One region of the Streptomyces sp. NPDC041068 genome, then DNA from elsewhere that is predicted to be linked to it. Evidence: riboswitches for the same ligand, from Rfam matches in the RefSeq annotation. Region 1 holds a riboswitch; each other region holds the start of a gene.

The links. Region 1 has a riboswitch for cyclic di-AMP ahead of AB0B50_RS36735 (M23 family metallopeptidase). Riboswitches for the same ligand answer to the same signal wherever they lie in the genome.
Positions count from the first base shown of each region.
Region 2: linked by a shared signal. The riboswitch ahead of AB0B50_RS30985 (M23 family metallopeptidase) and the one ahead of AB0B50_RS36735 (M23 family metallopeptidase) in region 1 are both predicted to bind cyclic di-AMP.
Region 3: linked by a shared signal. The riboswitch ahead of AB0B50_RS18405 (NlpC/P60 family protein) and the one ahead of AB0B50_RS36735 (M23 family metallopeptidase) in region 1 are both predicted to bind cyclic di-AMP.
Region 4: linked by a shared signal. The riboswitch ahead of AB0B50_RS33200 (transglycosylase family protein) and the one ahead of AB0B50_RS36735 (M23 family metallopeptidase) in region 1 are both predicted to bind cyclic di-AMP.

Region 1 is NZ_JBEZCG010000020.1:114,622-122,176, reverse strand. Features, by position in the region: gene AB0B50_RS36750 (GNAT family N-acetyltransferase) at 1-2,117, opposite strand, end outside; gene AB0B50_RS36745 (HPr family phosphocarrier protein) at 2,274-2,555, shown strand; gene AB0B50_RS36740 (GntR family transcriptional regulator) at 2,725-3,435, opposite strand; gene AB0B50_RS36735 (M23 family metallopeptidase) at 3,624-4,427, opposite strand; cyclic di-AMP (ydaO/yuaA leader) riboswitch at 4,440-4,602, opposite strand; gene AB0B50_RS36730 (pitrilysin family protein) at 4,799-6,184, opposite strand; gene AB0B50_RS36725 (pitrilysin family protein) at 6,181-7,545, opposite strand.
Region 2 is NZ_JBEZCG010000014.1:264,494-272,048, forward strand. Features, by position in the region: gene AB0B50_RS30970 (alginate lyase family protein) at 1-75, shown strand, start outside; tRNA gene AB0B50_RS30975 (tRNA-Met) at 122-195, shown strand; gene AB0B50_RS30980 (PP2C family protein-serine/threonine phosphatase) at 414-1,568, shown strand; cyclic di-AMP (ydaO/yuaA leader) riboswitch at 1,790-1,937, shown strand; gene AB0B50_RS30985 (M23 family metallopeptidase) at 1,949-3,022, shown strand; gene AB0B50_RS30990 (aldo/keto reductase) at 3,206-4,150, shown strand; gene AB0B50_RS30995 (PrsW family intramembrane metalloprotease) at 4,164-5,516, opposite strand; gene trmB (tRNA (guanosine(46)-N7)-methyltransferase TrmB) at 5,559-6,383, opposite strand; gene lhgO (L-2-hydroxyglutarate oxidase) at 6,573-7,555, opposite strand, start outside.
Region 3 is NZ_JBEZCG010000007.1:279,328-286,882, forward strand. Features, by position in the region: gene AB0B50_RS18400 (ATP-dependent DNA helicase) at 1-1,999, opposite strand, end outside; cyclic di-AMP (ydaO/yuaA leader) riboswitch at 2,266-2,422, shown strand; gene AB0B50_RS18405 (NlpC/P60 family protein) at 2,429-3,643, shown strand; gene AB0B50_RS18410 (hypothetical protein) at 3,748-4,101, opposite strand; gene AB0B50_RS18415 (NlpC/P60 family protein) at 4,445-5,494, shown strand; gene AB0B50_RS18420 (hypothetical protein) at 5,599-6,240, shown strand; gene AB0B50_RS18425 (response regulator transcription factor) at 6,291-7,022, opposite strand; gene AB0B50_RS18430 (PspC domain-containing protein) at 7,019-7,555, opposite strand, start outside.
Region 4 is NZ_JBEZCG010000016.1:238,731-246,285, reverse strand. Features, by position in the region: gene AB0B50_RS33215 (DUF501 domain-containing protein) at 1-362, opposite strand, end outside; gene AB0B50_RS33210 (septum formation initiator family protein) at 386-865, opposite strand; gene eno (phosphopyruvate hydratase) at 985-2,271, opposite strand; gene AB0B50_RS33200 (transglycosylase family protein) at 2,617-3,345, opposite strand; cyclic di-AMP (ydaO/yuaA leader) riboswitch at 3,350-3,498, opposite strand; gene AB0B50_RS33195 (transglycosylase family protein) at 3,693-4,802, opposite strand; gene AB0B50_RS33190 (cytochrome P450) at 4,952-6,253, opposite strand; gene AB0B50_RS33185 (hypothetical protein) at 6,250-7,555, opposite strand, start outside.

The sequences.
Region 1 (7,555 bases):
GCGCCGCTCTCGTCGATGTCGTCGTACTCGTGCACTCTCCCCGGCTCGGCGGCCTCGCGCCGCCACTGGGCGTACCTGACGGCTTCGGCGAGGGCCCGGACGGCACGCTCGGCGGCGGGGTAGGCGGGGATCCTGTACTCCTCCGCAGGCGGCTCCACTGCCGTGTCCGTTCCCGTTGTGGGCAGGCGTTCCGCACGGCGGAACGGGTGGGCACAACTCTCACCGCCGGGTACCGAAACAGGAGCATCAGGCCGTGTGCTGGCAGCAGCCGACAAAGCTTCGGCGAGCCCTCCGAGCTCCACATGAACCACGGCCACCGGCTTCGCGGGCCACCCCGCGGCCGCGAGGCGCAGCTCCGTGGCCAGCGTCTCCGGATCCGCGGTGGTCCCGTCATCGCCCACCCAGGGAATCGCGTTGACGATCACCGCGTCGCACGCGTCGTCCGACAGCGCCTCGGCGAGCGCGACCCGGAAGTCGGCCGGTGTGGCCCCGGTCGTCAGATCGCGCGGCGGCAGCGGCCGCAGCCCGTCGGCGACGCACGCGTCGTACGTGAGGAGCCCGAGGGACTCGGAGTTCCCGAGGATGCCGACGCGGGGCCCGGACGGCAGCGGCTGTCCCGCGAGCAGCAGCCCCGCGTCGACCATCTCGGTGACCGTGTCGACGCGGATGACTCCCGCCTGGCGCAGCAGCGCGGACACCGTGGCGTGCGGGAGGCGGGTCGCCTGCACCGCGTGCCCGGTGGGCGCGATGCCGCTGTGCCGGGCGCCCTGCACCACGACGAGCGGCTTGGCGGTCGCCGAACGCCGCGCGAGGCGGGTGAACTTGCGCGGGTTGCCGATGGTCTCCAGGTACATCAGCGTGACGTCGGTGTCCGGGTCCTCGTACCAGTACTGGAGTACGTCGTTGCCGGACACGTCCGCGCGGTTGCCCGAGCCGACGAACGTGGAGAGCCCCGCGCCCCTGCGGTGCAGGCCGGACAGGAGCGCGATGCCGATCGCGCCGGACTGGGTGAACAGACCGATCCGCCCGCGCGCGGGGGACTGCGGCGCGAGCGAGGCGTTGAGCCGTGTCTGCGGAGAGGTGTTGATGACACCGAAGGCGTTGGGGCCGATGAGCCGCATGCCGTACGACCGTGCCTGGCGCACCAGTTCGCGCTGCCGCTCGCGCCCCTCGGCGCCGCTCTCCGCGTACCCGGCGGAGAGCACCACCAGGCCCCGCACGCCCCGCTCGCCGCACTCGGCGACGACCTGCGGCACCCGGTCGGCGGGCACGGCGACCACCGCGAGGTCCACGGGCTCCTCGATGGCCGCCACCGAGCGGTGCGCGGGCACGCCGTCGATCTCGGTCCCCTCGTCGAACGCGGCGTTGACCGCGTACAGGCTCCCGGTGAAGCCGGAGTCCCGGAGGTTGCGCAGCACGCTGCGGCCCACGCCGCCGGCGATCCGGCCGACGCCGATCACGGCCACCGACCCCGGGGTGAGCAGCCGCTGCACCGACCTGGCCTCGGCCCGATGTTCGCGGGCGCGCTGCACGGCGAGCGAGCGGTCGGTCGGCTCCAGGTCGAACTCCAGGCGGACGACACCGTCCTCGAAGCTGCGCTTCTGCTGATAGCCGGCGTCCGTGAAGACCTTGATCATCTTGGTGTTGGCGGGCAGCACCTCGGCCGCGAAACGGCGGATGCCGCGCTCCCTGGCGACGGCCGCGATGTGTTCGAGGAGCGTGGAGGCCACTCCCCTGCCCTGGTGGGCGTCCTGCACGAGGAAGGCGACCTCGGCCTCGTCGGCGGGCGCGCTGGCGGCCATGCCGCGCTCGTCGATGCGGTCGTAGCGCACGGTGGCGATGAACTCGCCGCCCACGGTGGCCGCGAGCCCCACCCGGTCCACCTGGTCGTGGTGGGTGAAGCGGTGCACGTCCTTGGCGGACAGGCGCGGATAGGGCGCAAAGAAGCGGTAGTACTTCGACTCGTCCGAGACCTGCTCGTAGAAGCTGACGAGGCGGTCCGCGTCCTCGGCCGTGATGGGCCTGATCCGGGCGGTCCCCCCGTCGCGCAGCACCACATCGGCTTCCCAGTGGGAGGGGTGGTCGTGCCGATCCTGCTGATCCGACGGGGGCTGCATGGGGCCCAGGGTACGGGTCGCGCGGCCGCCGGGCCCGGGGCAGGCTAGGAGAGGTCGAAAGGCGACCGGGAGCGGGACGTACGTCCGGCAGAGCACCCGCGACGGCATGAGACACTGGTCTAGACAAGTGTGAGACACCTGGAAGGGCAGCAACACATGGCTGAGCGCCGCGTCAACGTCGGCTGGGCCGAGGGCCTTCACGCCCGACCCGCCTCCATCTTCGTCCGCGCGGCCACGGCCGCCGGCGTCCCCGTGACGATCGCCAAGGCCGACGGCAACCCGGTCAACGCCGCCTCGATGCTCGCGGTGCTCGGCCTGGGCGCCCAGGGCGGCGAGGAGATCGTGCTCGCCTCCGACGCCGAGGGTGCGGACGCCGCCCTCGACCGTCTGGCGAAGCTGGTCGCCGAGGGGCTCGAGGAGCTTCCGGAGACGGTCTAGGACACGTTCCTTCTGGGACACGTTCTTCAGCAATACGTCGATGGGGTCACCCGGAATTCCGGGTGACCCCATCGACGTATGCGCAAGACGTTTTCGGGATCAAAAAAGAAACGCGCGCACGGCAGAGCAGGCCGTGCGAAATTCCCTCTCTTTGTATACGGCGCCTCCGTTAATTCCGGAGGCCCGCCGTGTTTACGGGATGTTGCGAATCCCTCACATACGCCCGACCGTCAGGCCGCGCAGGCGCAGGCGCCTGCGCATGGCGCCATCGGTGCACGCCCGTCGCCCGCTCGGCGTGCGCGGCGGTGAGCGCCCTGGCCCGCTCCGCGTCCCCGCGGGCCACCGCGTCGACGATCGCGGCGTACTCGGACCAGGACTCGGTCGGCGCCGCCGGCTGCTGCACGACGTACAGCCAGGCGATCTTGTGCCGGAGCTGGGTGAGCAGCGCGCTGAGCCCCGGGCTGCCGGACGCCTGGACGAGCGTCTCGTGGAACCAGCCGCCCAGCGCGCGCAGATCCTCCCCGCGCCCGCTCCTGCACCGCTCCTGGCCCAGCCTGACGAGGCCGCGCAGGACCTTGAGGTGCGCGTCGGTGCGGCGCTGCGCCGCACGGGCCGCGGCGAGCGGTTCGAGCAGCATCCGTATCTCCAGGAAGTCGGCGGCCTCCTGCTCCGTCGGCTCGGCGACGCACGCGCCCGCGTGCCTGCGCGTGACGACGAACCCCTCGGCCTCCAGGGTGCGCAGGGCCTCGCGCACGGGGACACGGGAGACGCCGTAGCGGCGCGCGAGGAGTTCCTCGGTGAGCCGGCCGCCCCTTTCGTGGACACCGGAGACAATGTCGTCCCGGATCGCCGTGCATACCGACTGCGCGGGAATGCGCATGACCGGACCTCCGCCTTAATCCCCGCGAAACGCGGTCGACCGACGCTCGTTCTCGCTCGTTCCGTGACTCTATTGCAGGGCGCCGGAATTTCCGACGGCGGACCGGAATCCATGGATATCTTTTGGCCAAGAACGGAGAAAGCCCCGGCTCTGTGCGAGCCGGGGCTTTCGGAGCCGTACGGGAGCCGTCAGACGTTGACGCCGTGCGAGCGCAGGTACGAGACCGGGTCGATGTCCGAGCCGTAGTCCTCGCCGGTGCGGGCCTCGAAGTGGAGGTGGGGGCCACTGGAGTTGCCGGTGGAGCCCGAGAGGCCTATCTGCTGGCCCGGGGTCACCGTCTGGCCGACGGTGACGCTGAGGGACGACATGTGGCCGTACTGGGTGTACGTGCCGTCGTTCATCTTGATGACCACGTTGTTGCCGTAGGCACCGCCCCAGCCGGCCTCGACGACGGTGCCGGAGCCGACCGCGTGGACCGTGGTGCCGGACGCGGCGTGGAAGTCGACGCCGGTGTGGCTGCCGGAGGACCACATGGCACCGCCGGTCTTGTAGCCCGTGGAGACGTACGAGCCGCTGATCGGCGAGACGTAGGTGTTCAGGCGCTTGCGCTCGGCCTCGCGGGCGGCGCGCTCCTTGGCCTCGCGCTCCTTCTTGGCCTTCGCCTTGGCCTCGGCCTCGGCCTTGCGCTTCTCCTCGGCCGCCTTCTTCTTGGCGGCCTCTTCGGCCTTCTGGGCGGCAGCGGCGTCGTCGGCGGCCTGCTGCTGCGCGGCGGCCTGCGCGTCGATGCTCGCGGCGAGCGAGTCGCCCACGGAGATCGCCTGGGTGAGGCCGGTGTGCTCGATGGCCGCGTCGTCGGCCGCGGCGAACGCCGGACCCGCGAGGCCTCCGATGACGCCGGTGGTGGTGAGCGCGGCGACGCCCGCGGCGTTCGCGGTCGTGCGCGTCAGGCGGCTCGGACGACGGTGCTTCCCGGTGGCACGGGTGAACGCCATGAAGCGGCTGATCCTTTCCTTCCTTCTCGCCTACCGGGTTAGCTGACGGGTTCGGAGCAGGAAGGTCTCCTACGGATCCCTCGCCTCGCGGCAAGGTGCCCGATTCACCCCAGGGGACATGTGGGTCCCCGGCTCCCCTGGCTCGCGCCGTACGGGGACTCGGCGATGACTGTCCGGTGCCGCGGACGCGGCGTACTGCGTGACGGACAGCCGGACCGACGCTAAGCGGGACATCTGTCAATCGACAAACAGAACTCGGCTTTTGTAGCGCACGCCACACGCCAGACAGGCAACCTCCATATGAATTCGGACATATGAGGACCCCGGCGGCCGAAACAGTCGCCGGGGTCCCGATATGTCCTGACTGCCACTCAGCCCGTGACCACGCTCACGTCGCCGATCCCGAGGGCCCTGACGGGCTCCTCGATCTGCGCGGCGTCCCCGACGAGGATCGTCACCAGGTGGTCCTCCGGGAAGGCGCTCACGACCGCGGCGGTGGCCTCCACGGTGCCGGTGGCGGCCAACTGCCGGTACAGCTGCGCCTGGAAGTCGTCCGGGAGGTTCTGCTCGACCTGGTCGGCGAGCGTGGCCGCCACGGAGGCCGCCATCTCGTACTTGAGCGGGGCGACGCCCACCAGGTTCTGCACGGCCACGTCGCGCTCGGCGTCCGTGAGGCCCTCGGCGGCGAGGGTGCGCAGGACCTTCCAGAGGTCGTCGAGCGCGGGCCCCGTGGACGCGGTGTCGACCGAGCCGCTGATGGCGAGCATGGCCGCGCCCGTGCCGTCCGGGGCGGAGCGCAGGACCTGGCTGAACGCCCGTACGCCGTAGGTGTATCCCTTCTCCTCGCGCAGGACGCGGTCCAGGCGCGAGGTGAGGGTGCCGCCCAGGCAGTACGTGCCGAGCACCTGGGCCGGCCAGACCCGGTCGTGGCGGTCCGCGCCGATGCGGCCGATCAGGAGCTGCGTCTGGACGGCTCCCGGGCGGTCCACGATGACGACGCGGCCGGTGTCGTCGGCGGTCACCGGAGGCACCGGGAGCGGCTCGGCCGTGCCGCCCGTCCAGGTGCCGACGGTGTCCGCGAGGACGGCGTCCAGGTCGGTGCCCGCCAGGTCGCCGACCACGACGAGGGTGGCCGTGGCGGGCCGGACGTGCTTCTCGTAGAAGGCCCGGACCGCCGCCGAGTCGATGGCGGTGACCGTCTCCTCGGTGCCCTGGCGCGGGCGCGACATGCGCGAGGTGGCCGGGAAGAGCTGCTTGGAGAGCTCCTTGGCGGCGCGGCGCGCCGGGTTGGCGGCCTCGTGCGGGATCTCGTCCAGGCGGTTGCGTACGAGACGCTCGATCTCGCTGTCCGCGAAGGCGGGGGCGCGCAGGGCGTCGGCGAGCAGGCCGAGCGCCTTCGGGAGGCGGGAGACCGGCACTTCGAGGGAGACGCGGACACCGGGGTGGTCGGCGTGCGCGTCGAGCGTCGCACCGCAGCGGTCGAGCTCGGCGGCGAACTCCTCGGCGGAGTGCTTGTCCGTGCCCTCGTTGAAGGCCCTCGCCATGATCGTGGCGACGCCGTCGAGGCCCTCGGGCTCGGCGTCCAGGGGCGCTTCGAGGTGGATCTCGACGGCGACGACCTGCTGGCCGGGGCGGTGGCAGCGCAGCACGGTGAGGCCGTTGGGGAGCGCGCCGCGCTCGGGCGCGGGGAAGGCCCACGGCTTGGCCGTGCCCGCCTGGGGCTGGGGATGGAACTGCATCGTCGCGGCCTCGGTCACTTCGCCGCCTCCTCTTCCTCGGCGTCACCGGTGTTCTCGTCGGCGGTCTCGTCGGCGGCGGACACGGGCTCGTACACGAGCACCGCGCGGTTGTCCGGGCGCAGCCGGGCCTCGGCGACCTCCTGGACCTCTTCCGCGGTGACGGCGAGGACGCGCTGGACAGCGGTGAGGGCGAGCTGCGGGTCGCCGAACAGGACGGCGTACCGGCACAGTTCGTCGGCGCGGCCCGCGACCGTGCCGAGCCGGTCGAGCCACTCGCGCTCCAACTGCGCCTGGGCGCGCTCCATCTCCTCCGGAGTGGGGCCCTCCGCGGCGAAGCGGGCGAGCTCCTCGTCGACGGCGGCCTCGATGACGGGCACCTCGACGTCGCCGGAGGTCTTCACGTCCAGCCAGCCGAGCGAGGGCGCTCCGGCGAGGCGCAGCAGGCCGAACCCGGCGGCGACGGCGGTGCGGTCACGGCGCACGAGCCGGTTGTAGAGCCGCGAGGACTCGCCGCTGCCGAGGACGGTGAGGGCGAGGTCGGCCGCATCGCACGCGCGCGTGCCGTCCTCCGGAAGGCGGTAGGCGGCCATCAGGGCGCGGGCCGGGACCTCCTCCTCGACGACCTCGCGCAGCTCCTCGCCGATGCGCTCGGGCAGGGAGCCGTCGCGCGGCGGCTGCTTGCCGTCGTGCGAGGGGATCGACCCGAAGTACTTCTCGACCCAGGCGAGCGTCTGCTCCGGGTCGATGTCACCGACCACGGAGAGGACGGCGTTGTTGGGCGCGTAGTACGTACGGAAGAAGTTGCGCGCGTCTTCCAGGGTGGCCGCGTCCAGGTCGGCCATGGAGCCGATCGGCGTGTGGTGGTAGGGGTGGCCCTCGGGGTACGAGAGGGCGGTGAGCTTCTCGAAGGCCGTGCCGTACGGGACGTTGTCGTAGCGCTGGCGGCGCTCGTTCTTGACGACGTCGCGCTGGTTCTCCATGGACTCCTCGTCGAGCGCGGAGAGCAGCGAGCCCATCCGGTCGGCCTCGAGCCACAGGGCCAGCTCCAACTGGTGGGCGGGCATGGTCTCGAAGTAGTTGGTGCGCTCGAAGCTCGTCGTGCCGTTGAGCGAACCGCCCGCTCCCTGGACCAGCTCGAAGTGGCCATTGCCGTGCACCTGCTTCGAGCCCTGGAACATGAGGTGCTCGAAGAGGTGCGCGAGGCCGGTTCGCCCCTTGACCTCGTGGCGCGAGCCGACGTCGTACCAGAGGCAGACCGCGGCGACCGGGGTCAGGTGGTCCTCGGAGAGCACCACGCGCAGGCCGTTGGCCAGCCGGTGCTCGGTCGCTGTCAGGCCGCCGGAGCCGGCCTCGGCCGTGGCCGTGTGACCCATGGGCATGTACGTCCCT
Region 2 (7,555 bases), on a different contig from region 1:
GAGCAGCGGCGGCCCGAGGGTACGGACGACCTCTTCGTGGCCTGGGAGACCCTCACGCACGCGGGCAACGCCTAAGTGGTTCGACGCACCCCTCCGGATGGCGTACTGTTGTGTTCACCGACGCGGGGTGGAGCAGCTCGGTAGCTCGCTGGGCTCATAACCCAGAGGTCGCAGGTTCAAATCCTGTCCCCGCTACTGAAGGCCGAGGGCCCGGGACCATTGATTGGTCCCGGGCCCTCGGTGTTTTCGTGATCCCGTGCCTTCGGCCGTCCCGTGCCCCCCGGCCGTCCCGGACCCTCGGCCGTCCCTGCTCTCCGTAACCCGGTCGGCCCACATCAGGTCGCACCCTTCCCCCGCTGCGGGAAGCCTGGACGGAGCGCGGTGATGGGCGCGGAGTCGGCGGGAGACAAGCGGTGGGGCAGCGAGGAGGATCCGGCGACAGCGGTGCCACCACCCAGGAAGCCACCCACGAGTGGGCCTTCGTGCGGTCCCTGCCCTTCCTGCTCCTCATCGTCGGCGTCGTCTTCGACGCGTTCACCCCGCCGGAGTTCACCGCGGCCCCCCTCTTCACGGCCGCCCCGCTGATCGCCGCCCCCTTCTACTCGCTGGCCAACACCGTTCTGACCGGCATCGCGGCCTCGGCCGCCGTCTTCTTCCTGCACTACGGCAGGGCCGTCGCCAGCCATGTCGAGGCCGTCACCGAGCTGATCACCGTGATGACCGTCGCCGCGCTCGCGATCGTCATCAACCGCGTCGTCCGCCGCGGCAACGCCAAGCTCGCCACCGCCCGCTCCATCGCCGAGGCCACCCAGCGCGCCGTGCTGCCCGAGCCGGACGCCCGCATCGGCGGTCTCGACATCGCGGCGCGGTACGAGGCCGCGCAGGCCGACGCGTTCATCGGGGGCGATCTGTACGCGGTGCAGGACACCCCGCACGGCGTACGGCTCATCGTCGGCGACGTACGCGGCAAGGGCATGGGTGCGGTCGCCGCGGTCGCCGTCGTCATCGGTGCCTTCCGCGAGGCCGCCGAGCAGGAGGCCACCCTGGAGGCGGTCGCGCAGCGCCTGGAGCGGGCCCTCGCGCGTGAGGGCACCCGGCGCGACGGGCTCGACGCCTTCGAGGGGTTCACCACCGCGGTCCTCGCCGAGATCCGGCACGGCGAGGGCGTCGTACGGCTGATCAATCGCGGGCACCCGGCACCGCTGCTGCTGCGCGGGGACGGGCGCCTGTGCGTGCTCTCCGCGAGCGAGCCCGCCCTGCCGCTCGGCATGGGCGACCTCGGCACCTGGCCGGACCGGGCCGACGAGACCGACTTCCCGCCCGGCGCGATGCTGCTCCTGTACACGGACGGCCTGTCCGAGGCGCGCGACGTGGCGGGGGAGTTCTACGATCCCGCGGCCCGGCTCGGCGGGCGGATCTTCCCGGGGCGCGGGGGACCGCACGCGCTGCTCGCCGCGCTCACCGAGGAGGTGCGGCGGCACACCGGCGGCGGTGCGACCGACGACATGGCGCTCCTCGCGGTGCGGCGGCCGGCCGCCGACGATCCCGCCGTGACGCCCAGTGACTGAAGTGCACCCCTCCGCATAACAACTGACGCACTGTCAAGGGAATGTGAAGCTCCGGTGCGCGTGCATGCGGGGGCAACTCGCCCCGTTCCGAACCCCGGTGTCCCGGTAAGTACGGCCGAAGAGCGTTAACGATCAACCGGAACGGCTTGGAATACCGACCCGCCGTCTATTAACGTTCGATAACGCAGCGCGGTCGTCCCAGCCGTCACTCGAGGCGGCTCCGTGCGCACGCGCCTAATCCCGCAAGGGAGCCGGGGAACCACCAACTTGGGGTGAATCGGGCATCTGTGCATCCGTGCCAGATGTTCGTAGGAGACCTTCCTGCTCCGAACCCGTCAGCTAACCCGGTAGGCGAGAAGGAAGGAAAGGAGTGCGCCCCAGTGGCGTCCAACCGGCCTGCCCCCCGAGCCGTGTACGTGCCGAATGACGACGACTTCGGTTCGTACGACGAGGAACCCTTCGAGGAGTGGAATCCCACCGAGGAGTCCATCCGTCCCGTCCGCGGCAGGCACCGTGTGCACAAGAAGAGCGGCGGCGGACTCGCCCGCAGCTCCACCGTCCTCGGCGTGGGCGTCATCGCCGCCGTCGGCGCGGGCGGCATCGCCACCGCGCAGGGCGGCAAGCCGCCGGTCTCCATATCGATGCCCGACCTGGGCACCGTCACCGACTCGCTCCCCGAGGCCAAGTCCCTTCCGGGCGTGGGCTCTTTGATATCCGACGACGACACGTCGGACACCACGACCGCCGCGGCCGCCTCGGCCCCCCTCACCGCCGCCGGTGTCAGCACCGCCGACGCCGAGCAGGGCACCACCGACGCGGGCGAGGCACTGCGCGCCCGCATCATGCAGCAGGCCGAGAACCAGCAGGACCAGGCGGACGCCGCCGTGCAGACCGCGGCCGAGGACGCCGCCGTCAAGAAGGCCGCCGACGAGGCCGCCGCACAGCAGAAGGCCGCCGAGAAGGAGGCGGAGGCCAAGGCCGCCGCCAAGAAGAAGAAGGAAGAGGAGGCCAGGAAGGCCAAGGCCGAGGCCGAGCGCCTGGCCAAGCTCGCCAAGAGCTATGCCATCCCCACCTCCTCGTACACCCTCACCTCGCACTTCGGCGACGCGGGATCCATGTGGTCCTCCGGCCACCACACCGGCCTCGACTTCGCGGCGCCCACCGGCACCCCGCTCAAGGCCGTGCACACCGGCACCGTCAAGGAGGCCGGCTGGGCGGGCGCGTACGGCTACCGCACCGTCCTGGAGCTCGAGGACGGCACGGAGATCTGGTACTGCCACCAGTCCTCGCTGAACGTCAGCGCCGGACAGAAGGTCACCACGGGCGAGGTCATCGGCCGCGTCGGCGCGACCGGCAACGTCACCGGGCCGCACCTCCACCTGGAGGTCCACACGCCCGACGGCACCGGCATCGACCCCCTCGGCTGGCTGCAGGGCAAGGGCCTCAACCCCTGACGGGGGCTCAACCTCTGACGTACCCCCGGAACCCCGGCGGTCCTGGCGGCGACCCCCCGACGCCAGGGCTGCCGGTTCGGTGTATCCGGACGACGGTTCGGCGTGCCCGGACGGCGGATCGATGTACCCGGACGGCCGCGGCTGTTGCGGAATTCCGCTTCCGGTAAGCGTGTTGAGGAACGTATGACGTCTCTTCGTACACTTGGCTCATCCGACCTCGAGGTCTTCCCCCTCTCCCTCGGCGGCAACGTCTTCGGCTGGACCGCCGACCGCGCGGCGTCCTTCGCCGTGCTCGACGCCTACACCGCGGCGGGCGGCAACTTCATCGACACCGCTGACGCCTACTCGTTCTGGGTGGAGGGCAACAAGGGCGGCGAGTCCGAGACCCTCATCGGTGAGTGGCTGGCCGAGCGCGGCAACCGTTCCGACGTCGTCATCGCGACGAAGGTCGGCGCCCTCCCCGAGTACAAGGGCCTGTCCGCGAGCACCATCAAGGGTGCCGCCGACGCGTCCCTGCAGCGCCTCGGCACCGACTACATCGACCTCTACTACACGCACTACGACGACCCGTCGGTCCCCGTGGAAGAGATCATCGGTGCCCTCGACGAGCTGGTGCGGGCCGGCAAGGTGCGGGCCGTCGCCGCCTCCAACATCACGCCCGAGCGGCTCCAGGAGTCCCTCGACTTCTCCGACCGCGAGGGCCTCGCGCGCTACGTCGCGCTGCAGCCGCACTACAACCTCGTCTCCCGCGACACCTACGAGGGCCCGCTCCAGGAGGTCGCCTCGCGCTCCGGCCTCGCGGCCGTCCCCTACTACGCGCTCGCGTCCGGCTTCCTCACCGGCAAGTACCGCCCGGGTACGAAGGTCGAGAGCGCGCGCAGCGGCAAGGTCGCGGAGTACGCGGGCACCGAGCGGGGCGACCGCGTCATCGCCGCGCTCGACGAGATCGCCGAGGCGCGTGGTGCCGAGGTCGCGACGGTGGCGCTCGCCTGGCTCGCGGCCCAGCCCACCGTGGCGGCGCCGATCGCCTCCGCGCGCACGGTCGAGCAGCTGCCCGCGCTGCTCGCGGTGGCGGACCTGGAGCTGACGGAGGCGGAGGTCGCGGCGCTGACGGCTGCCTCCGCCTGACGCCCCGTCCTTTTCAGGAGCGGTAGGGGTTGTACGTCGGATAGCCGTAGGCCGGGTAGGGCTGCGGCTGCCCGTACGGGGGAGGGCCGTAGGGGGCGGGCCCGTAGGGCGGCATGCCGTACGCCGCGTACGGCATGGGGGGCATGACTGGCGCCGTCGCCTGGGCCGCGTACGCGAGGGCGGGGCGGGCCGGCTCGCGGCGCTCCCAGAGCTTCTCCAGCAGCTCGCGCTCGCGTACGACGAAGTCGGCGCCGGCCCGGCCGCGGCGGCCCCGGTGGCGCAGCGCCGCAAGGGACGTCGCGTACTGCTGGTACTCCACGACCGTGCGGGCCGCCGCCTTGCCCCAGGTGTACGACGCGTAGTCGCGGGCCAGGGCGCGGGCGCGCATCGAGCCCAGCGCGTACGGCTCGGGTGGGGTGAGCCAGCCCGCCGCCGCGTACACGGGCAGCTCGGCGCGGATCGTGCGCAGCTCGCGCTGCCGGGTCCAGATCGCCAGCCAGGTCAGCAGGCCGAACGAGGGCAGCATGAAGAGCGCGTACACGGTGAAGAAGCCGTACTGCCCGAAGACCGCCGAGCCGTTCCACAGCGCGTGCATGCCCATCGCGAGCAGCAGCCCGGCGAGCGGGAGCAGCACGCGGCGCACCTGCTGACGGTCGGCGCTGAGCGCCGCGATGCCGAAGCCGATGCCGGTCAGGACCGTGAACAGCGGATGCGCGAACGGCGACATGACGACGCGTACGAAGAAGGTCGCCGCCGTCACGGAGGCAAGGCCGCTGTCACTGCTGAGCTGGTCGGTGACGTAGGCGTTGCCCAGGTAGAGGATGTTCTCGGTGAACGCGAAGCCGGTCGCGGTCACCCCCGCTATGACGACGCCGTCGACGATGCCCGTGAAGTCGCGTCTGCGGAAGAGGAAGACGAGCAGGACCGCCGCCGCCTTCGCGCTCTCCTCGACGATCGGGGCGATGACGGTCGCGCCGAGGGTGTCGGCGCTGGTGGGGTCGGCGGTGGCGGTGGCTATCCAGCGGATCGCGAAGCTGTTCGCGACGATCGCGATGAGCGCGGCCGCGCAGGCACCCCACGAGAAGGAGAAGAGGAGGTTCCGCCAGGGGCCCGGTGCCACCCGGTCCAGCCAGCGGAACGCGGCGACGAGCAGCGGCACGGGCACGGTCGCGAGGCCGAGCCCGACCAGGAAGCCCTGGGTGCCGGTCTGCTCCCTGACCAGGGCGAGGATCACCAGGCCCGAGAGGGCGAGCAGCGTGACGAGGGCGGCCACGCGTATCGCGCGCCGCTGCCACCAGCGGGCACGGCGCAGCTCCCCCGGGGCGGGCGCCTCGGGGGGTATCGGATACGGAGGACTGATGGCCACTCGTTGACCCTAACGAGGGATGGGGGTGGCCGCGACGGTGCCTCAGCTCTGCGGGGCGGAGCCGGACCCTCCGGTTTGGCTTCGGCGGAACAGCAGGTCGTGGACGACGTGGCCCTTGTCCAGGCCCTGGCCCTCGAAGCGGGTGAGGGGGCGGAAGGAGGGCCGCGGTGCGTACCCGCCGTCGGGCTGCGTGTTCTCGAAGTCGGGGTGCTCGGTCAGCACCTCCAGCATCTGCTCGGCGTACTCCTCCCAGTCCGTCGCGCAGTGCAGGATCGCGCCGGGCTTGAGGGAGGGCGCGGCCAGCGTCAGGAACTCCGGCTGGATCAGGCGGCGCTTGTGGTGGCGGGCCTTGGGCCAGGGGTCGGGGAAGTAGACGCGCAGGCCGTCGAGCGAGGCGGGCGGGAGCATCTCGCGGAGCAGGATGATCGCGTCGCCGTTGGCCACGCGGACGTTGGTCAGGCCGTTCCGCTCGGCGAGGCCGAGGAGGTTGCCCTGGCCCGGGGTGTGCACGTCGACGGCGAGGATGCCGGTGTCCGGGTCGTCGGCGGCCATCTGGGCGGTGGCCTCGCCCATGCCGAAGCCGATCTCCAGGACGATGCGCTCGACGGGCCGCTTCTCGTCCTCGAACAGCTTGGCGAGGTCCAGCGTGCGCAGCCCGTCGATGTCCAGGCCCCATGTGGGCCAGAGCCGGCGCAGGGCGTCGCCCTGGCTGGTGGTCACCCGGCTGCGACGGGGCTGAAAGCTGCGGATCCGCCGCTCGTGGTGCGATCCCGCGGGGTCGGGCGACGGCCCGCCGGGAAACCGCGGCGCGGCCTGCGGACGACCGGTCGGCCGGTCGGCTTCGGGGGTGTTGGGTGAGTCAGACACAGTGCGGCAATTTTACGCGGGCCTGTGACGTCGGCAGCTTCGCCGTGGGGCGAGCAGGGCTTCTGCCAAGGGGCGTGGGCCTGTGACGTCAGCAGCGTCGCCGCGGGTCGAGCAAGGCTTCTCCCAAGGGGCGCGGGGAACTGCGCGACCAGCCACATCCGACCTGCAGACAAGCAGAGCCCCCCAGCCTCAGCCCTCGCCCCGCAGCGCGCCGAGCGCCCGGCGGGCGACTTCCCTGCCGATGGGCAAAGACGCGGTAGCCGCAGGCGACGGCGCGTTCAGCACGTGCACCGCCCGCGCCCCCTCCCGTATCAGGAAGTCGTCGACCAACGTGCCGTCCCGCAGCACGGCCTGTGCCCGCACCCCTGCGGGGGCGGGCACCAGATCACCGGCTTCGACCGCCGGCAGCAGCCGACGCACCGCGTCGGTGAAAGCGGACTTGGAGGCGGAGCGGCGCAGCTCACCCGCCCCGTACCGCCAGTGGCGGCGGGCTATGTGCCAGGAGCCGGGCCAGCCGAGGGTCCCGGCGAGCTCGCGGGGGCGGACGACCGACCAGTCGTACCCCTCGCGGGCCAGGGCGGGGACCGCGTTCGGCCCGACGTGGACGCCGCCGTGGATGCCTCGGGTGAGGTGGACGCCGAGGAAGGGGAAGGCCGGGTCGGGCACGGGGTAGACGAGGCCGCGCACCAGCTCGGGCCGGGCGAGGTCGAAGTACTCCCCGCGGAACGGGACGATCCGCATGCCCGGGTCGTCCCCGGTGAGCCGCGCGACCTCGTCGCACTGCAGCCCCGCGCAGTTCACCAGGACCCGGCCACGGACGATGCCGCCGTCTGCGGTGCGGACCGCGACGCCGAGGTCGGGGCGGCGGTCGATGCGGACGGCCCTGCCCCGCGCGCCGTACCGGATCTCGGCCCCGGAGGCGTCGGCCAGGCGCTCCGCCACCGCGCTGTAGTCGCAGATGCCGGTCGTGCCGACGTGGATGGCGGCGAGGCCGCGGACCTCCGGCTCGTACTCGGTGATCTGGGCGGGGCCGAGCTCGCGCACCGGGATGCCGTTCTCCCTGCCGCGTTGGACCAGGGCGTGCAGGCGGGGGAGCTCGTCGCGCTCCGTGGCGACGATCAGCTTGCCGGTGACCTCGTGCGCGATGTCGTGCTCCGCGCAGAACTTGACCA
Region 3 (7,555 bases), on a different contig from region 1:
CTCCGGAGCCGTCGTCCTCCTCGTCCGGGATCTGGTCGGAGTCGGCGACCAGGGCGACACGCTCCAGGAAGTCGGAGAGCGACCCGACGGGAGCGGCGCCTTCCGCGGTCTCCGCACCTTCCCCACCTTCCGCAGCCTCCGCGCCCTCGGCGGCTTCGGCGGCTTCTGCGCCCGCCGCGGTCCCCTCGGTGCCCGAATCGCCTTCCGCCCGGCCGTTCCCCTGCTCGAACTCCAGCGCCACGGCGGCGAGTTCCTGGAGGTTCTCGATGCGGGTCTCGTCCTGCGGGTCGGTCGAGGCCTGCAACTCGGCCAGATAGCCGGTCCGTTCGAGCACGGCCTCCAGGACGACGGCCGGGCCCGCGCCCGACTCGACGATGGTCCGCAGCTCCTCCATCAGCGTGTTGAAGCGCTTGACGGCGTTGGTCGAGCGGGCCGCCATTCCATACGCCTCGTCGACACGGCGCAGGGCCTGCGGGAAGGAGATCTTCTCGCGCTGCGAGAGCGCGTCGATCATCGCCTCCGCACGGTCGCCGATACCCCTCTTGGGTACGTTGAGGATGCGGCGCAGCGGGACCGCGTCCTCGGGATTGGCGAGAACGCGCAGGTACGCGAGGACGTCGCGGACTTCCTTGCGCTCGTAGAAGCGGACGCCGCCGACGACCTTGTAGGGCAGGCCGACGCGGATGAAGATCTCTTCGAAGACACGGGACTGGGCGTTCGTGCGGTAGAAGATCGCGACGTCGCCGGCCTTGGCGTCGCCCGCGTCCGTGAGGCGGTCGATCTCGTCGGCGACGAACTGCGCCTCGTCGTGCTCGGTGTCGGCGACGTACCCGGTGATGCGTGCGCCCGCGCCCTGGTTGGTCCACAGGTTCTTGGGGCGGCGGCTCTCGTTCCGCTCGATGACCGCGTTCGCGGCGCTCAGGATCGTCTGCGTGGAACGGTAGTTCTGCTCCAGGAGGATCGTCGTCGCGTCGGTGTAGTCCTCCTCGAACTGGAGGATGTTGCGGATGGTGGCGCCGCGGAAGGCATAGATCGACTGGTCCGCGTCACCCACGACGCACAGCTCGGCGGGGTCGTCACCCTCGCCTCCGGAGGGGCCGACCAGCTCGCGCACCAGGGCGTACTGGGCGTGGTTGGTGTCCTGGTACTCGTCGACCATGACGTGGCGGAAGCGGCGGCGGTAGTGCTCGGCGACGTCCGGGAAGGCGCGCAGGAGGTGGACCGTCGTCATGATCAGGTCGTCGAAGTCCAGGGCGTTCGCCTCGCGGAGGCGGGACTGGTACATCGCGTAGGCCTGGGCGAGGGTCTTCTCGAAGCCGTCGGCGGCCTGGGCGGCGAAGTCCTCCTCGTCGATCAGCTCGTTCTTCAGATTCGAGATCTTGGCGCTGAAGGACTTCGGCGGGAACTTCTTGGGGTCGAGGTCCAGATCGCGGCAGACCAAGGCCATCAGGCGCTTGGAGTCCGCGGCGTCGTAGATCGAGAAGGAGGAGGTGAAGCCCAGCTTCTTGTACTCACGGCGCAGGATGCGGACGCAGGCGCTGTGGAAGGTCGACACCCACATCGCGTTCGCCCGCGGGCCCACGAGCTGCTCGACGCGCTCCTTCATCTCGCCCGCGGCCTTGTTCGTGAAGGTGATCGCGAGGATCTGGCCGGGGTGCACACCGCGCTCGGCGAGGAGGTGCGCGATGCGGTGGGTGAGCACGCGGGTCTTGCCGGAGCCCGCGCCGGCGACGATGAGCAGCGGGGAGCCCGCGTGCACGACGGCCGCACGCTGGTTCTCGTTCAGCCCGTCGAGGAGCGTCGCCGGGTCGATGACCGGGCGCGGGGCGCCGTCGCGGTAGTGCGTGTCCCGGGACATGGGCGCGTCGAACTTCCCGTCGAACAGGTCGTCCGGAATGGGCTCCGGGGCGCTGTCCTCGGGCGGCGGCGGGGGCTCTTCCTCGGTACCCTTCGAGGGCTGGAGGTCCGCCAGGAAGCTGTCGTCAAAGAGGCTGCTCATCGCCTCCCGAGTCTAGGCGGCCCCACTGACAACCCGCCCCGGGTTCCGGCCACCTTCCCCTCGAAGCGATCCTCGCCTACGCCCCGCCCCCGGACGATCACCCTCCGCATTCACGGGGCATCCGCGAGGCATGCCCGCATCAAGAGCCTCGTAAAGTCACGAAAATGTATCGGGCATATCGAACATCAACCTTCACACGGAGCACACGAGTTGGCTAGCGTGCCCGGCGGGCCGCTCGTCCCCCACCGGCGAACCCCGCCGGGAACGGGTGGCCTCCGCCGAGTCCGACACGTTCGGAGCCGGGGACCCACCAAGACCTTGGGGTGAATCGGTCCCGTACGAAGTACGGGACTGTAGGGCAACCTTCCGGACCATCCGCCCGAACCCGACAGCTAACCCGGTAGGCGGTCTACGGAAGGAGTCGCCTCCTTGGCGTCGCACCGCAAGCCGCGGACCCGGGCAGCCGGAATACGTACGACCCCCGCCATCGGCATCACGACGGCGGCCCTCACCTCCGTGGCCCTCCTGTCGCAGAGCGCGCAGGCAGCGCCCTCCGCGCCGACGAAGCCCAGCCTGGAAGAGGTCCAGAAGAAGGTCGACGATCTCTACCACCAGGCGGGCGTGGCCACCCAGAAGTACAACTCGGCCAAGGAACGCACCGACAAGCAGCGCAAGAAGGTCGACCGCCTGCTCGACGACGTGGCCAAGCGCACCGACAAGCTGAACGAGGCGCGCCAGGAGCTCGGCTCCTTCGCCGCCGCGCAGTACCGCACCGGCGCCGTCTCGGACACGGCCACGATGATGCTCGCCGACGACCCGCAGGGCTACTTCGACCAGAACCACCTGTCGGACCGGCTCACCGAGCGCCAGAAGAAGGCGGTCGACGACTACCAGGCGCAGCAGGTGTCGGCGGCGAAGCAGCGTACGAAGGCGGCGAAGAGCCTCAAGACGCTGAGCGACTCTCGGGACGACCTCAGGACGAGCAAGCAGACCGTCCAGAAGAAGCTGGGCGAGGCCCGTGAGCTGCTTTCGGAGCTGACCGCCGAGGAGAAGGCCAGACTCGCGGCGATCGAGCGGAAGAAGGAGCGGGAGGCCAAGCGCAAGGCCGAGGAGCTGGCCCGCAAGCAGGCCGCCGAGGCGGAGCGCAAGCGCAAGGCGGAGGAGGCGGCCCAGAAGGAGAAGGAGCAGGAGGAGGGCCAGGACTCGGGCACCGGCTCGGGCTCGGGCTCCGACACCGGCTCCGGATCGGGATCGGGATCGGGCTCCGACTCCGGGAGCACGGACGGCACTTACGCCGCCAAGGCCGCGAAGGTCATCGACTTCGCGGAGGCCCAGATCGGCAAGCCGTACGTCTGGGGCGCCACCGGACCCGACTCCTACGACTGCTCCGGGCTCACCCAGGACGCGTGGAAGGCCGCGGGGATCTCCCTGCCGCGCACCACGTGGGACCAGGTGAAGGTCGGCACGACCGTGAAGACTGCCGACGCGAAGCCGGGCGACCTGGTGTTCTTCTACGACGACATCAGTCACGTGGGGATCTACATCGGCAACGGCAAGATGATCCACGCCCCGAAGCCGGGCGCGAACGTCCGCGTCGAGTCGATCTACTACATGCCGATCCACAGCGTGGTGCGTCCCGCGTAACCACCCTCTACGCGCGTGTGGCCCGCATCCTCCGGAGGATGCGGGCCACACGCGCGTAGAGGCGGAAAACTCAAGTCCGCGCAGGACTCAAGTGCGTGGAGAACTCAGGTCCACAGCACCGCGATGAAGATGTTCGCCGTGGTCAGCAGGCCGACCGCGCCGAACAGGCCCTTGTCGACCTTCTCCTCGTCACGCTTCACATAGACCAGCGCGAGGATCACGATCAGCACGGCCATCTTGATGCCGATCTTGAGGTTGTTGACCGTGTTGTCGTCCGCCCGGTTGAGGCCCACCAGGGCCACACCGGTGACCAGCATGATCAACGCACCGTGCAGCATCGCCGGGCCGAAGCGGGCCGTGCCCTGGCCCATCTGCTTCATCTGGGTCAGGAAGCCGCCCAGGAGCGAGGCGATGCCGATGATGTGCAGGCCGACGAAGAGATGGATGAGTACGTCCATGAGGCCGGAGCCTAGCGGGGGGATCCAGGGGCACAGCAGGGGCCCCTTACCACTACTCCGGGACCAGGTGTGCCATAAGCACCCCCTCGGTCACTGACGTGCACGAATGCGGCATCGCACCGTGATCGACACGGTCGGGCTCGGTCACCGTTCCGTCCACTTCTTCCAGTTGCGCACAATCCGTCACCAACCCGTGACGGTCAGGTTTAGCGTCCTCCACCAGGTGACCGGCTCCCCACCGTCGTCCCGCCCAGGACGGCAGTCGGCCACCACCGCCGAGAAAACCGGCGGCGGCCCGCTCCCCCTGTGCGGGCCGCCGCCGGACACGTAAGGAGCCCGATTCGTGGCAGCGCACCGCAAGCCCAGACAGCGCTCGCTCAGCGGGAGCACGGCCCGCACCGCAGCCACCCTGGCCCTCGCGGGGGCCGCGTCGGCGACCGCCTTCGACGGCACGGGGCACGCGGAACCGCGGCTCAGCCCCGCCGAGGTGAAGTCCAAGGTCGACTCGCTCTACCACGAGGCGGAGATAGCCACCGAGAAGTACAACGGCGCGGAGGAGAAGGCGGAGAAGGCCGAGAAGTCGCTCAGGGAGCTGCGCGACGAGGCGGCCCGCAAGACGGAGAAGCTCAACTCCGCCCGCAACGGCCTTGGTTCGTACGCCGCGGCGCAGTACCGCGCGGGCGGCATCGACCCCTCCGTGCAACTCGCGCTCTCCTCCGACCCGGAGCAGTTCCTGGACCGCGCCGCGCTCGCCGACCGGGCAGGCAGCCGCCAGGCCTCGGCCGTCAGCGGCGTACAGAAGCAGCTCCGCTCGATCGACCAACTGCACAGCGAGGCCGACGACCGCCTGGCCTCCCTCAGGGCGCGCCAGGCGGAGCTGCGCAAGCACAAGAAGACGGTCACCGACAAGCTCGGCGAGGCGAAGCGGCTGCTGTCCCGGCTCACCGCCGACGAGCGCGCCAGGATCGCCGACGACGAGGACGACAGGGCCGCCCGCTCGGCAGGCCGCGACGCAGCCCTTGGCGCGCCTTCAAAGGCCCCCAACGCCCGCGCCGCGTCCGCCGTCTCGTACGCGTACAAAGCCATCGGCAGCCCCTACGTATGGGGCGCCACCGGCCCGAACGCCTTCGACTGCTCGGGGCTCACGCAGGCCGCCTACCGCTCGGCGGGGGTCTCCCTGCCCCGCACCACCTACGCCCAGATCGGCGCCGGCGAGCGGGTCTCCCGCTCCGAACTGCGCCCCGGTGACCTGGTGTTCTTCTACTCCGGCATCAGCCACGTCGGCCTCTATGTCGGCAACGGCCAGATGATCCACGCCCCGAACCCGAGCGCGCCGGTGCGGCTCGCACCCATCGACCAGATGCCGTTCGCGGGGGCCACCCGCGTGGCGTGAGCCGGTGCGCCGCCGATCGATGAGCCGGTGCACTCGACCACCGGTGAGCCGGTGCACCCGACCACCGCTGATCAGGCGCGACGCCCACCAGTAGTGTCGGGGGCATGCCTAGCCGTACGCTGCCGCCGCCTCCGCCACCCCCGCATCTGCGCACCTGGCCGGACCGGCAGACGCTGCTCGCGGACCGCGGGAGTGCCCTCGGGGAGTTGCGCAGGCGGCACCTCGGGATGCACCGGCTCCTGCTGTTGTGGCTGTACGGCGTCGGCGGCGTCATCGGCTGGGCGCTGCTGACCCAGCCGATCAAGTTCATCGACGACAAGGACCCCAGCGTCTTCCTGCTGGCCCCGGTCCTCGCGGTGGCCGGCCTCGCGGCGCTGGCCCCCTCGGTGATCGGCGTCGTCCTCGGCATCCGCCGCGACCGGCGGATACGGGAACTCACCGACGCCTGGCTCGCGTTGGACAGTCATCCGGCGTCCGACGCCCGGCTGCGCTCGCCCGGCCTCAGCCTGTTCTGGCTCCTGTCCTCCCTCGCCCTGTGCGCGCTCGGCCTGTGGGCGTCCTTCGCCGCGGCCGCGTACGCCGAACCGGGCCGCGAGACGTACACCGACGTCGCGCTCGGCATGGGCACCGGCCTGATCCTGTGGCTGACGGGCCTCCTCGGCGCCGCGAAGGCCGCGGGACACTACCGCTGGGCCCTGCGGAAGCTGGGCCCGTCCCGGACGGCGCCCCGCGCCGCGCACCGCTAGCGCCGCACACCGCTGCCGTGCGGCGGCCGGTCAGACCGTGCGGCGGCCGGTCAGACCAGCCGTCGCGCCGTCGCCCACCGCGTCAGCTCATGGCGGTTGGACAGCTGGAGCTTCCTCAGGACCGCCGACACGTGCGACTCGACGGTCTTCACGGAGATGAAGAGCTGCTTGGCGATCTCCTTGTACGCATATCCGCGCGCGATGAGCCGCAGCACCTCGCGCTCGCGCTGGGTGAGGCGGTCCAGGTCCTCGTCGACCGGAGGCGCGTCGGTGGAGGCGAAGGCGTCGAGGACGAAGCCCGCGAGGCGCGGCGAGAAGACCGCGTCGCCCTCCTGCACACGGAAGATGGAGTCCACCAGGTCGGTGCCGGTGATGGTCTTGGTGACATAGCCGCGGGCGCCGCCCCGGATGACGCCGATGACGTCCTCGGCGGCGTCGGAGACCGAGAGCGCGAGGAAGCGCACCGGGCTCTCCGCGTCGGCCATCAACGGCGAGCAGCGGCGCAGGACTTCCACGCCACCGCCGCCCGGGAGGTGCACGTCCAGGAGGACGACCTCGGGGCGGGTCGCGGTGATGACCGTGACCGCCTGGTCGACGTCGGCGGCCTCGCCGACGACCTCGACGCCGGTGACGTCGGTCCTGCCGATCTCCGCCTGCACTCCGGTGCGGAACATCCGGTGGTCGTCGACCAGGACGACCCGCACGCGACGCCCGCCCGCACCGCCGCCCTCGTCCGAACCGGTCGGCTCCGCGGGCTCGTTCGCCTCGGTCGCGTCGCTCATGTCGTCGCCGTCCTCTCCATTTCCAGCTCGACTTCGGTGCCGCCGCCGGGCACCGCGCGCAGTCGCGCCGTGCCGCCGTTGCGCTGCATGCGGCCGATGATCGATTCTCGTACGCCCATGCGGTCGTCCGGCACCGAGTCCAGATCGAAGCCGGGGCCGCGGTCCCGGACGGACACGAACACCGTCTCTCCCTCGACTTCGGCGAAGACCTGCACCGCGCCGCCCTCGCCACCGTACTTGGCGGCGTTCACCATCGCTTCTCTCGCGGCCTGCATCTGTGCGGTCAGGCGCTCGTCGAGCGGGCAGTCGCCGACCACGACGACCTCTATGGGCACGCCGTGCTTGTCCTCGACCTCCGCTGCGCTGCGGCGGACCGCCTCGGCGAGGGTGTCGGGCTCCTCGTCCTCGTCCTTGCCGGTGCCCCCGGGTTTGTAGAGCCAGGCGCGCAGGTCGCGCTCCTGGGCGCGGGCGAGGCGGCGCACCTCGCTCGGGCTCTCCGCGTTGCGCTGGATCAGGGTCAGGGTGTGCAGCAC
Region 4 (7,555 bases), on a different contig from region 1:
GGGAAGCCCTCCAGGACCTCGATCTCGTCGCGGCGCGCGATGTAGTCCTCGTGGGCCTTGCGGTAGGCGGCGGCGAGCTCGGGGTCCGTCTTGAGGCGCTCCGACATCTCCTTCATGACGCCGTTGGCTTCCAGCGTGCCGATCGCGGAGGCCGCCCTCGGGCACGTCAGGTAGTACGTCGTCGGGAAGGGCGTCCCGTCCGGGAGGCGCGGCGCCGTCTCGACGACGTCCGGCTGTCCGCAGGGGCAGCGGTGCGCGATGGCCCGCAGGCCGCGCGGCGGGCGGCCGAGCTGCTGCTTGAAGGCCTCGACGTCGGCGTCGGTGGGCTCGGTGCGCGGGGTGCTCGGCGGGGGCGTTTCCATGCCTGTCTTTCCATGTCCGTGGGTCAGTCGTCGGGGCGGTCGGCCTTGTCGACGCCGTCCCAGACGTTCGAGTACCAAGGGCGTGTGGCCGCCCCCTGGTCCGTGCGCCGGCTCTTCGCCGCCGCGGGGTCGATCACCGTGAATCCGGTCTCGCCCGGCATCACGTAGTGCAGCCGGTCCCGGATGCGCTGCTCCGCGTACGCGTCGTCCTGCCAGCGGGCCTTCTCGTCGCGCAGCTTCTCGACGTCCTCCTGGCGCTCGGCCTTCTGCCGGCGCAGGTCGTCGATCTCGGCGCGCTGCGAGACGTACTGCCTTATCGGGTACGCGAGCGCGACGACGAGGGAGCAGAGCACGAGCGCGAGGAGGGCCGCGCGCCCGGTGAGCCGGGAGCGGCGGGCCTGGCGCTTGGTCTGCGAGCGGTAGACCCGCTCGGCGGTCTGCTCGCCGAGCAGCTTGAGGCGGGTCGCCGTGGAGAACCGGTCCTTGGTCCCGGCCTTGGCCATGGTTCCGCCTCCCCAGTGCAGCGCGCCGGCGCCTCAACGTACCTACGTCCCCGCACACGGTACGGGACCGCGTGCGGGGACGTAGGTAACCCGGCGTCACGACCGGGCCTCGCGCTTGATCAGCCCTTGAAGCGCGGGAAGGCGCTGCGGCCGGCGTAGACCGCGGCGTCGTCGAGGATCTCCTCGATGCGCAGGAGCTGGTTGTACTTGGCGACGCGCTCGGAGCGGGCCGGGGCGCCGGTCTTGATCTGGCCGCAGTTGGTGGCGACGGCCAGGTCGGCGATGGTGACGTCCTCGGTCTCGCCGGAGCGGTGGGACATCATGCACTTGAAGCCGTTGCGCTGGGCCATCTCGACGGCGTCCAGGGTCTCGGTCAGCGAACCGATCTGGTTGACCTTGACGAGCAGGGCGTTGGCCGAGTTCTCCTCGATGCCGCGGGCCAGGCGCTCCGGGTTGGTGACGAACAGGTCGTCGCCCACCAGCTGCACCTTGTCGCCGAGCTTCTCGGTGATGACGTTCCAGCCGGCCCAGTCGTCCTCGAACAGCGGGTCCTCGATGGAGACGAGCGGGTACGAGGCGACGAGCTCCTCGTAGTACTCGGTCATCTCGGCGGCCGAGCGCTCCTTGCCCTCGAACTGGTACTTGCCGTCCTTGTAGAACTCGGACGCGGCGACGTCGAGGGCGAGCGCGATCTGCTCGCCGGGGACGTAACCGGCCTGCTTGATGGCCTCGAGGATGAGGTCGAGGGCGGCGCGGTTGGAGTCCAGGTTCGGGGCGAAGCCGCCCTCGTCGCCGAGGCCGGTCGACAGACCCTTGTCCTTCAGGACCTTCTTGAGGGTGTGGTAGACCTCGGTGCCCCAGCGCAGGGCCTCGGAGAAGGACTCCGCGCCGATCGGGGCGATCATGAACTCCTGGATGTCGACGTTGGAGTCGGCGTGCGACCCACCGTTCAGGATGTTCATCATCGGGACGGGCAGCAGGTGCGCGTTCGGGCCGCCGAGGTAGCGGAACAGCGGCAGGTCGCTGGCCTCGGAGGCGGCGTGCGCGACGGCGAGCGAGACGCCGAGGATGGCGTTGGCGCCGAGCGAGCCCTTGTTGTCGGTGGCGTCCAGGTCGAACATGGCCTGGTCGATCAGACGCTGCTCGGTGGCGTCGTAGCCGACGAGCTCCGGGCCGATCTGCTCGATGACGGCGAGGACGGCCTTCTCGACACCCTTGCCCTGGTAACGGTTCGGGTCACCGTCGCGGAGCTCGATGGCCTCGAAGGCACCGGTGGAGGCACCGGACGGAACGGCGGCACGACCCGTGCTGCCGTCGTCGAGGCCGACCTCGACCTCGACCGTGGGGTTGCCTCGGGAGTCCAGGATTTCCCGGGCTACGACGACGTCGATGGACGGCACGAGCATCTCCTTCTGGGAGTGTGACGCGAATACGCGATGACGCAGGCCGCTTCGGCCCTGCGTCTCCTGAGCCTAACGGGCTCCGGAGCTTCGGCCAGCCGACCGCCCGTCCCGTGGGACGGCCAAGGGCCCAAATACCTGGGAAACGGGACGGAAGGCCGCGTTTCTACTGACTGGTAGCTCGCTAGGGGCGAACACGGGGCCGGGCTGCGGGGGGCCGGGGGCTCCGGCATTTCGGGGGCGGACATGGCCCGGCCCCGGTGCGTACGGGGGATACGCGCACCGGGGCCGGGAGCCCGTGGGGACGGGGGCCGGCCGTGCGTCCGCCGAGGCACGGCCGGGGTGGGGCCTTTAGCTGAGGTGCAGCTGCTGGCCCGGGTAGATGAAGTCGGCGTCGTCGATGATGTCGCCGTTGAGCTTGTAGACCTTCTGCCAGCCGCCCTTGACCTTGTGGTCCTCGGCGATCTTGGACAGGGTGTCGCCCGTCTTGACCTTGTACTCGCCGTCGCCCTTCTTGACCGTCTTGCCGGTCGGGGTCTCGACGGTCTTCTTGGTCTCGGTCTGCGGCGTCGGCTGCGGCTTCGGCGCGGCCTGCTGCTGCGGGGCCTGCTGCTGCGGAGCGGCCTGCTGCTGCGTCTTCTGCGGCTGCGGCTTGGTCTGCTGCTGCGGCTGCTGGGTCTCCTGCTGCGAGCCGCCGCCGTTGTACGCGGCGCCCGAGAGGCCGACGCCACAGCTCGGCCAGGCGCCCTTGCCCTGACCCGCGAGGACCTTCTCGGCGATCTCGATCTGCTGGGCCTTGGTGGCCTTGTCGGCGGTGGGCGCGTACTTGGTGCCGCCGTACGCGGCCCAGGTGGAGGCGGAGAACTGCACGCCGCCGTAGTAGCCGTTGCCGGTGTTGATGGCCCAGTTGCCGCCGGACTCGCACTGGGCGACCGCGTCCCACTCGGCACCGGTGGCGGCGTTGGCCGAACCGGCCGCCATCAGCGGGGCGGCGACGGCCGCGCCGGTGACGCCGACGAGCGTGGCGACACGGGTGGCCTTGGACGGGCGACGGTGCTTGCCCTTGCCGGAAAGCAGCATGAGTTGATCCCCTACACCGACGCCTGCGAGGTGAGCTGTCGGGTTCGGGCCGATGTGGTTGCCCGGCCGCGCTTCCTAGAGCGCGACTTCACCCCTAGCCGTTTCCGGCACTTACCTTGGGTCCCCCGCTCCTGCCTACGGCGCTCTTGAGCGACGACTGTTCCCGTCCGGCCGTTGGCAGGATTCGGCGTACCGACCGGCGGGGCCCGCAGTGGCGAGCGGTCACGACCGTAGCCACGCAATCCACCGAATTTCAAAGACGATCAGGTCTTCTGAGACCCATCTCTCACTCGCGCCAAACCGGACATTCGGCACGAAGACCCCGCCCGACTCTTCGTCAACTTCCGTTACTTTTCGCCCAGATCGAGGCTCTGACCGGGGAGGATGAGGTCCGGGTCGGCTCCGACGGTCTTCTTGTTCTCGCTGTAGAGCTCGTGCCATCCGCCGTCGACGTCGAGGTCGTGCGCGATGACCGAGAGGCTGTCCCCGGAGCGCACCGTGTACGTCCCGTCGGCGACCTCGTCCGTGCGGTCGCCGCCGCGCGACGCGTGCCGCCCGGGACGGTCACCCTCACCACCGGCGGACGGGCTCTCGTCCGCGCGGTCGCCGCGGTGGCGGCCGGACGCGGAGTCCTTGGAGCCGTCGGAAGAGTCGGAGGGCTCGGTCGAGTCCTCGGGCTCGGGCGAAGTGGTGTCCTTCTGGCCGGACTTGCCGGAGTCGCCCTTGCCGTCGGCCTTGTCGCCCTTCCCGCCCTTGTCTTCCTTGCTGCCCTTGTCGCCGGACTCGTCGTGATTCTTGTCTCGGGACTTGTCGCCCGTGCCGGGCGTGTCGCTCGCGTCGCCGGAGGGGTCGGCGGAGTCGGAGGCTTCGTCGGACGGCTCGTCCGGCGACCCGCCGGCCTTGCCGGAGCCCTCCTCCTCCTTGTCCTTCCCCTTGTCCTTCTCCTTGCCCTTCTCCTTCTCCGAGTTCTTGGAGTCCTTGGAGTCCTCGGAGCCCCCGGAGCCGGTCGAGCCGGACGGGTCGGAGGTGTCGGAGGGCTGCGGCGTGACCGGGGCGCCCGGGTCGACGTCGGCCGCGGCGCCGTCCTGAGTGAGGCCCGCGATCGGGGCGCAGCTCGGCCAGGCGGCGGTGCCCTGGTCGTCGAGGATCTGCTCGGCGACGGCGATCTGCTGCGAGCGGCTCGCCTGGTCGGCGCTCGGCGCGTACGCGAGGCCGCCGTACTGCTCCCACGTCTCCTGGGAGAGCTGGAGCCCTCCGTAGTAGCCGTTGCCGGGATTGGCGCTCCACGCGCCGCCGCTCTCGCACTCGGCGAGCTTCTCCCACGTCGTGGTCTCGGCGGCACTGGCGCTGGTCGCGCCGAGCAGCGGGATGGCGATGGCTGATCCGGTGACTCCTGCCGCGACGATGAGGGCCGGGGCCTGGCGGGGGCGTCGGTGACGACCATTGCCGGAGAGCATGCGGTTGCCTTTCAGGAGACTGCTGCGACGACTTGAGGCGCCGGGGCGCTCAAGTCGTCGTGAACGTAGCCGCAGTCGAACGCTTGTCACAAGTCGATGCAGCGGAGATCACGTAAAAGTCACATCCGTGATGGCCCGTCAGTTCGGCGTCAATCGGACGTCGTTTTCTGTGCGGTTGTGAACTCCACGGGCAGCGTGCGCAGTCCCCGCATGATCAGTCCCCCACGCCACCGCAAATCGGCAGGATCCGCCGCGAGTTGCAGATCGGGGAGGCGCCGCAGGAGTGTCGCGAGGGCGGTCTGACCCTCCAGTCGGGCGAGCGGGGCGCCGAGGCAGTAGTGGATTCCGTGCCCGTATCCGAGGTGCTGGTTGTCGCGGCGCGACAGGTCGAGGGTGTCGGGGTCGTCGAAGCGGGCGGGGTCGCGGTCGGCGGCGGCGAGCACGACGAGGACGGGGTCGCCCGCGGCGATGTCCTGGCCACCGATGCTGAGCGGCTCGGTGGCGAAGCGCCAGGTGGCGAGCTCGACGGGCCCGTCGAAGCGGAGCAGTTCCTCCACACCGGTCTCCAGGAGTGCGGTGTCGCCCTCCTGGATCGCCTTCTGCAGCCGCTCGCGCTGCTCGGGGTGGGTGAGCAGGGCGTACATGCCGTTGCCGATGAGGTTGACGGTCGTCTCGAACCCGGCGAAGAGAAGGATGAAGGCCATCGCGGCGGCCTCGTTCTCGGTGAGGTGCTCGCCGTGGTCGGAGGCGCGGATGAGGCCGGAGATGAGGTCGTCGCCGGGGTCGAGGCGCTTCCTGTGGATCAGCTCGGCGAGATAGCCGCGCATCTTCTTCACGGACCGCGCGACACCGCCCCGCGGGCCCCCGCCGTGCCGGATCATCATGCCCGCCCAGTCGCGGAAGTCGTCCTGGTCCTCGCGCGGGACGCCGAGCAGGTCGCAGATGGCGTAGATGGGGAGGGGGAAGGCGAACTCGTGGATGAGGTCGGCGGTGCCTTCCTCGACGAACCGGTCGATGAGGTCGTCCGTCAACTCCTGTACCCGTGGTGCGAATTCGGCGACGCGGCGCGGGGTGAACGCCTTGGAGACGAGGCGCCGGAGGCGGGTGTGGTCCGGCGGGTCGATGTTGAGCAGATGCGTCATCAGGTTGGCGCTGCGCTCACCCGGGATGCCGGTCTTGCTCTTCGCGTGCGCGGGCTCGTCGTGATGGGCCGGGTTCTTGCTGAGCTGCTGGTCGGCGAGGGCCTGCCGGGCGTCCGCGTACCGAGTGACGAGCCAGGCCTCGACCCCGCTGGGCAGCCGCTGCTTGCTGACGGCTTCGTTCTCCCGGAGCCAGGCGTAAGCGGGGTAGGGGTCGGTGGCGAACTCCCAGGTGAAGAGCTCGGGCCCCTGGGCCTCGGGCGGGGTCTCCGGGTCGTCCGCGGCTGCGGACGGGACGGTCTTTTCGGTCACTCCTTGACGGTATCCGGCTTCCTCTCCGGGCCGGACCGCAGGTGAGCGAGGGTGGCGGCGGCCTTCTCGTCGCCCTGCTCGGCGGCGCGCGCGAGCCAGTGCTCGGCGCGGTCGAGGTGCAGCCGGGCGAGTGCGCTCGCCGCCCAGCGGCTGCCGTCGGCCGCGGCCATCTCCATGTACCGGGCGGCTTCGGTGTACTCGCCGAGTTCCAGGAGGTCCTCGCCGACGGGCAGCGCGCTGCCCCGGTCGAGGTCCACCAGCCTGCCGTACCAGTGCCTGGCATCCGCGATGTCCCCCGCGCTACCGGCGAACTCCCCCAGGGCCCGCATCACGTCGCCGTCACCCGCCTCCGCACGCGCCCGCAGGTCGGACCTGGCCGCCGCCAGCATCGAGCCGTGCTCCGCCGGGCGGTGCTGCCGCGCCGCCTTGACCATGGCCCACCAGACGTACTGGTCGGCGGCCGGGAAGCCCGGCGCGCGCAGGGCGTCCGCCACGAGCGTGCCGCAGGCCCGCCACGTCTCCTCCTCCGCTCCCGGTAGGAGCAGTCCGGCGGCGCCTGTCCGGAGTGAGGCGGCCCACGCCAGCGCATCCGTGTACGTCTCCTCCCTCTCCATGGGCTGCTCCGCGTACTCGTCCGCCACCTCGATGAGGGCCTCCAGCGGCATCGCCTCGGTGATCCCGTGCCGGGCGAGGTCGATCGCCGCGCGCACCAGAAGGTGGCCAAGCCGCCGTCCGCGCCGCGCCCTGCGCCACTCCTCCCACAGGTCGGGGCCGAGCGCGAGGAACTGCGTGATGCCGAGGTCCCCGCGCCAGCGGACCGCGTCCGCGAGGCGCGCGTCTTCCACCGCCGCGAGGCGCGCCAGCTCCGCCTCGCTCCACTCCGTGGGGACCTCGACGGTCTGGGCGACGCTCAGGGCGCGGGCGGCGGGGTGGTGCCCGAAGCGGTGGCGGTCGTACGCCTCGTCCCGCATCGTCGCCAGGACCAGAACACGGTCATGGGTGAGCCGGGCGAGGACACCGGGGGTGCCGGGCTCCGCGAGGTGAGCGTCGAGGTCGTCGAGCCACACCACGTGGGTGCCTCCGGTGGCGCGGTCCCTGAGCTGGTCCGGCAGGTCGCGCAGGTCCGTTCCGCCGCCCGCGACGAAGACCCGGGAGTCCTCCGCCACACTCGCCCGCAGGACCGCCCATGCCGTCGAGGTCTTTCCGGACAAGGGTCCGCCCGTGACGATGACGAGGCCGCCGTAGTGCGCGGCCTGCCTCAGTAGAACGGACAGCTCGTCGTCACAGTCCCTGGCGACGTAG